Regions from separate parts of the Priestia sp. JNUCC 25 genome, predicted to be linked through region 2. Evidence: riboswitches for the same ligand, from Rfam matches in the RefSeq annotation. Region 2 holds a riboswitch; the other holds the start of a gene.
What was found. A riboswitch is a leader RNA that binds a small molecule or an ion and turns the genes downstream of it on or off. The one in region 2 is predicted to bind preQ1.

Region 1 (3,422 bases), 790 kb from region 2:
AATCGTCATTGCTTTTTTGTTGTGGAAACCTTCAATAACGACATCTACGATTTTGGCACAAAGATAGACGAATATAAAAGTATAGAGTGTGTTGTTGACGCCAATAGCAAAAACCGATGCTAAAATAATGACGCTGTCCATATAGAACATGCTTTTAGAAATATTATAGCCTTTTGTATAGTTTAATAAATAAGCTAAAAGAGTTGTTCCACCGGTAGATCCATCTGCGATAAAAATGAGAGCAAGTCCTGTTCCCATTAGTAAAGCCCCGAATACAATTCCTAAAATCATGTCGTGAACGTGAAAAGGAATATAGCTGACTAGACCGAGGAAAACGGACGTCATGACGGCTCCTAGAATCGTATAAAGAATCGTTTTTTTGGTTAGAAATTTATAGGCTAAGGCAATAAATATAAGGTTTACAAGAAATGTGCTGATACTTGTAGGGATATGAAATAAATAATATAAAACAAGAGCAATACCAACTGTACTGCCGTCACCTAATTTATTTGGAATGACGAAAAAATCAATGGATGCAGCAACTAAAAGTGCTCCAACAATAATTAAGATGATGTCTTTATAGATTGTTTTCAATATACAAACCTCCTTGATTATTAGGATATTTTCACGTGGAATCTTGTTTTTACTAGTGTTTCACAAATAATGAAATAAAAAACGTCTTAGAAATTGTCTAGTTATAAAACTGATCAACTTCTAAGACGAAGAATTACGATACGTGTATAGGTCTTGATCCTGCTTTTCTATGCTTCGATGTCACCGATTATATAAACCTCTGACCGCTATGTCAACGCTGTGAGAGATGTTCAACTTTTCAAAAAAAAGAAGGCGGTTTCCTACATAAAAAAAGAATCCTTTGCAATGGCGCAAAGGATTTTCAAATTTATTGGAATAGGGGGAATACGTTATTAGGATTACCATTTTCATAAATTAATATACCTTTATTTTTTAAAAAAATTTATTTGTTAATGACGATTGAAAGTTTGTAATTCACATGCTGATTTAGCTCTGTCAAAAAATCATTTAGTTCTTCATTTGAATGAAATTTGCATTCTAATAAGTAGCAGCCATCGCCGCTGATTTTAAAGTTGTTGATAACGTACTCCTGCTGACTTTCTAAAAATGTAAGGTAGGGGTGATGATGAATGCTCTGCGTATAGATATTTAAAAATGCATGGATGATGTAGCCGAGTTTTCGTTCATCAATGTTAATTGTATAGTCTTTGATAATGCCTTCATCTTCTAACTTTAATACTCTAGCAGAAGCGGCTTGTCCGGTTAAATGCACTTTTTCTCCTAATTCTTTCATCTTTATACGTCCATTTTTTGATAGCTCTTCTAGTATGCGCTTATCTGTATTGTCTAACATCGCTACAAATCCTTTCGTATTTCAAATCAAAAGGGTTAACTACTTGATGTCACCTATGTATACTGATACGTCTTTTATTTTATACTAAAGAAAAGTAAGAAAAAAGAGCAGTCAATATGCAAGATATAGAAACCGGCAGTAGTTTGTAAACAGCTAGATTGACGAAAGCTTAAGCTTGCTGTATGATTCTTTGAGTGTTTACGTGGTTCGTAACCATCCCACGTTAAAAAACTAAGGAGAGAATAGTAAGATGAATATAAGAACACTTTGCGTCAACGGTCTTTTAGCTGCTATGTATATTGCTGTCAGCATGTTAATTCAGCCGTTTGGCTTCACCAATATCCAATTTCGTATATCGGAAATGTTCAATCACTTAATTGTGTTTAATAAAAAGTACGTGTACGGCATTGTGCTAGGAGTATTTCTGACGAATTTGTTTTTTTCACCAATGGTCGCTTATGATCTGGTGTTTGGGGTAGGACAATCCGTGCTATCATTACTCATTACCATTTTTTCTATGCGCTACATTAAAAATATGTGGGCTCGTATGCTTGTTAATACACTTGTATTTACGTTCACGATGTTTATTATTGCGTTTGAACTGCGCTTAGCATTTGATTTACCATTTTTCTTTACATGGTTAACAACGGCTGTTGGTGAGTTCATTGTTATGCTTGTAGGAGCACCAATTATGGCGGCAATTAATAAACGTGTACAATTTAACAAGCTAGTTGAATAAAAAAGATGCGGCTGTGATAAATCTCACAGCCACATCTTTTTTTCTTTGTTATTCTATAGGTGTAGTGATAAACCCCTTATTTATTGAAGAGCTTTTCACGCATGGACAAATTACCCATATCTAGCATGTAAAAAGAGCAGATCGCGTTTGCGTTCTGCTCTTTTTGCTTAAGACAATAGGAAGTATCCGGTTAGATTATTTTGAAACAAGGAGTGACAAATCTCACAGCGCATTCTTTTTTCTTTTGTTACGATATACATATAGTTGGCAAACTCCTTATCGAAAAGTTTTTCGCACAACAACACATTACCTATGCGTAGCAATTAAAAAAGCAGACCGATGACGGTTTGCTTTTTAATTGTATTTTTACCATTAAATAACTTTTTTGAGTTATGATTGTAAAATAACCTTTGTTACTAGAGAGGGGATTGTTTTTTGAATAGAAAGTTAGGAATTCTTGTTTTATTAGCGTTAGTCATCTTATTTGCCGGGTGTTCAAAAGAAGAAGACAACGTTCCTTTAAGAGAACTAGAAAAGATAAGTATTAACGTAATCAAAGAACAAAAAATGAAGCAAGGGATTTCATATGAAATGGAATTAGTAAACAAGAGCGATTTGACCATCAAACAAAATAATGTATTTTTATCGTATCCTTTAAAAATGAAAAACGGTTATTCTGATAATAAATTTAAGGTGTTAGCAGAAGGAAATAAATTAAATATCAAGCCAAAACAAAAGGTTAAGTTAACGGCATTTCTTCCTTATAAAGGAACTAATAAAGCAGCGTTAGCTATTGATGAGCCTGACGTAAAGTGCATAGGGTATTGGAATAAGCTTGATGACTACCATCAATTTTCTTTTGGAGGATCCTTGAAGCAAGAATAATATATAACTATTTGTTAAATGGTGGAACTGAGCGTAAGGGATTGATAAAGGTGGTGAATGAACAGTGAGTGTAGACACCGATAGATTGATTAGCTTCTTTATTTTATAGGGAACACCCGCTGTTTTTAGTATAGTAGATTACTTTAAACTGAGTAAAACTGAAAAAAAGAAGCTATAAGAGACTTAACATCTGTAAAATCTATTGTAACAACAGGATTTATATTGACCGGAGGAGTTATAGCGAGTTTAGGCAAGCTGCAAGCTGTTATCTCTGCTGCCTCTGCACGTTATAGGTACTTTTGTTTTAGTCATTGGTGGTGTCGTGGGCGCTATTGAAGCATGGAAGATAGAAAGAAAAGTATTGTTATCCTTGTTTTAATAGTATCTATGATTGCTCTTACATTTATAATA
Region 2 (3,422 bases):
CAAGGGCGTGAACCTGCGGCAGAACTCTTACATCGTTCATGTTTTTAGCTGCCACTGCCTTATCGATTAACCACTCATACTTCTTAAGCAATTCTTGTGTTAACGACGCATTATCGATTGTCGTTAAGTCCTCGTTGCCTACCTGAACAAAAAATGGAACCTCAGGATAACGTTCATGAACAGAGGCTGCATACTCAAAGTCCTCATCATTAAATACAACGACTTTTATGCTTATATGCGCCATGCGTTTTTCCTTTATTAATGTCTCTATAATATCGTCTAATACGGAGAAATTTGTTTTCATTAATGAACTTGGAGGCTTAGGAGAAATCGTTAAATCATCGATTTTTAGGAACCAATCCTGATAACGGCTTCCCTGTGTTTCAAGAGCTGCTTTTACCCCATGACTGTGCAAAAGCTCTACAAGTGAACCAATCGCCTTGATAAGCGCAGGGTTTCCTCCAGAAATGGTGACGTGATCAAAGCACTCTCCTCCAATTTCTTTTAGCTCCGTCCAAATTTGTTCTGCTGTTAGCTGACGAATATCGTTTTTAGCAGATCCATCCCATGTAAAAGCTGAATCACACCAGCTGCAGGAATAATCACAGCCCGCGGTACGAACAAACATCGTCTTACGTCCTACAACCATTCCTTCCCCTTGAATCGTTGGTCCGAATATTTCAAGTACTGGAATTGTATTAGCCACGTTTTTTCACCTTCTTTGGGCGGTAAACTACGTAACTTGTCGGCGTTTCCCGCACGAATACTTGTACGCAAGAAGGCTTATTTGGTAGTGTGTCTAGATATTCTTGAACCAACTCATAAATTTTACGAGCAACAACTTCAGTTGTAGGAAAATCATTTGGATTTTCTTCGTTAAAGATAGAATGATCGTTCAATAATGTATGATCAAATTGACCAGAAACAATTTTTTTCAATAGCGCAAAGTTTACTAAAAAGCCCGCTTCGTCTAATGTATCTCCGGCAACAGTTAAGTTTACAAAATACGTATGTCCATGGACTTGACGGCATTTTCCTGCTTCTGTGTGAGGAACAAAGTGTGCCGCAGCAAACTGCATATCTTTGTTCAGTTCATATTCATAGTCATGAAATACTTGAGGATACATTTGTTGCAGCATTATTCCTCTCCTCCTTCTTTTGTTTGCATGTATTGATCTAACCCGCGTTTTCGCAATTGACATGCGGGACATTCGCCGCATCCATCAGCAACAATACCGTTGTAGCATGTTAATGTTTTTTCACGCACATACTCAAGCGCCCCTAGCTCATCCGCTAACGCCCACGTTTCTGCTTTATCAATCCACATAAGCGGCGTATGAATCACAAATTCAAAGTCCATTGATAAATTAAGCGTGACGTTTAACGATTTTACAAATACATCTCGACAGTCTGGATATCCCGAAAAATCAGTTTCACAAACGCCTGTTACGATATGACGGCCTCCGCTGTTTTTAGCCAGTACGGCTGCAAATGATAAAAATAACAGATTGCGGCCGTCCACAAACGTTGTAGGCAACTCTCCTTCTTTTTGCTCGATCTCAATATCATCTCGCGTTAAGGCATTTGGTGCTAATTGATTTAAAAGTGACATATCTAGTACGGTATGCTTCACACCTAAATCAGCTGCGATAGCTTTTGCTACCTCTATCTCTTGACTATGACGCTGACCGTATTGAAAAGTAACCGTTTCTACTTCTTTAAAGTTTTTCAAAGCCCAAAATAGACATGTTGTACTATCTTGACCTCCGCTAAATACAACAATAGCTTTTTCATTTTTCATCATTATTGTTCGTCTCCTTTTTGATTGAAATCAAAAGAAGAAGAAACTTTATTGAACCGTTCGTTCCCTTTGTGACTAATTTTATAACACAAAAAAGAGACTGCTCTTTTCCAGCAATCTCCCTAAAAAGCAACTAAGATACACGTCCTCGCCAGCATACACGTCAAAAAGACGCGTTGATAGAAAAGCACGTGAAAGAAGACACGCTAAAACCGTGTCTTTTGTCATCAACGATGATCTTAGTTTTTTATAGAGGGAGTTTTCGAACCTCTCCCGTACATATACAAACGTGCACGGAGTTTCTTCTTGAATTGTCATCGTATTATACCACATGCGTATAAATAATGCTATGTTTGTTGGCTTCTATCTCCTTTAGCTGCCTTATTTTTCTTTATATAAGAAAGCGCAATAAATAACAACGGAAAACAGACGCTTAGTACAAATAAATAAAACGGCCAGTAATATTTTTCAAAATAATTGAAGTACGCTGTATTGGGAATAATGTAATACGCCACACCTGTAATAATTAGACCTAAAGGAAAGCTTAAAAAATTGCGCACCCGTAAATTACACAGTTGGACGATACTTAACTGAATAGCATAGAACACAATGACAACTTTAAAAAAGATAGATAACATCCAAATAATAGCTACTAATACTTCAACATGCTGAATCGTTGCACCTAACGAAATCATTTTTCCTAATAAATAAACTGGGTAGCTGTGCATCGATGCAATATTCGCGCCAAGAGCTAATATACAAGCCGCAACTGCAATCGTAATCGTCAAGCCCGATGCGACAGTGCCGATAACAAACATTCTTTTTACCTTTTTTCCACCTTTTACATGAGGCGTAATCATTAGAATAAAAACCAATTCCATAAACGGGTTTCCTAAAAAATAAGTGGTCCCTAATACTAAATCACCCATGCTGAATTCAAAAAAAGGATAAAGACGATCAATTTTCATTTGAGGAATATTTAAAACAATTAACAATAAAAAGGGGACCGCAATCCACGGCAAAAAGATTTCCGCGGTTCTCCCTACCACTTCAATACCTAGATACCCTCCGTATATAACAGCTAAAAGAACAAGCGCATGAATCCACGTAGGCAGCGTTTCAGGGACAATTTGAGTCGTCATAAATGTACTGATGTCTCGAAGCGAAAACGTAGATTGAATGAACATAAAGAAAATGTAAATAAGAGAAATACACGTTCCGGCATAACGACCTAGCGCCTTTTTAGCTATTTGAATGAATGTTTGCTGAGGGTAACGCTGAATCAGCCATAAAAGCACCGCAACGATTAAAAGTGCAAAGCCAATAGCAAGCACACCGCAAAACCACGCATTTTGTCTATTCGTCTCTAATAATGTAGCCGGAACTGCCAAGATGGCGCTTCCGATACAAAAAACATAAATTAGAAAAAGAAATTGTTTCGGACTAATAAATTCTTTTATTTGCATCATACACACCTTCTCTCCTACATGCTTGCTCACGTGAATAACAGATGATGAACGGTTCTAGTAAGAGGCTTAATTAGTGCCTCTAAAAAGTACAGAGGCGTAGGAACTTCTTTACGGAGTGTAATCGCTCCCCAAAAGAATAGACCCAAACCTAT

Region 1: another riboswitch for preQ1. It lies ahead of JNUCC25_RS02555 (QueT transporter family protein); the one in region 2 lies ahead of queC (7-cyano-7-deazaguanine synthase QueC).

The regions. Positions count from the first base shown of each region.
Region 1 is NZ_CM132211.1:474,430-477,851, forward strand. It holds gene JNUCC25_RS02545 (YitT family protein) at 1-594, opposite strand, end outside; gene JNUCC25_RS02550 (Lrp/AsnC family transcriptional regulator) at 977-1,387, opposite strand; PreQ1 riboswitch class I at 1,584-1,628, shown strand; gene JNUCC25_RS02555 (QueT transporter family protein) at 1,638-2,126, shown strand; gene JNUCC25_RS02560 (hypothetical protein) at 2,562-3,011, shown strand.
Region 2 is NZ_CM132211.1:1,261,123-1,264,544, reverse strand. It holds gene queE (7-carboxy-7-deazaguanine synthase QueE) at 1-706, opposite strand, end outside; gene queD (6-carboxytetrahydropterin synthase QueD) at 699-1,139, opposite strand; gene queC (7-cyano-7-deazaguanine synthase QueC) at 1,139-1,804, opposite strand; PreQ1 riboswitch class I at 2,035-2,078, opposite strand; gene JNUCC25_RS06425 (GerAB/ArcD/ProY family transporter) at 2,149-3,270, opposite strand; gene JNUCC25_RS06420 (hypothetical protein) at 3,297-3,422, opposite strand, start outside.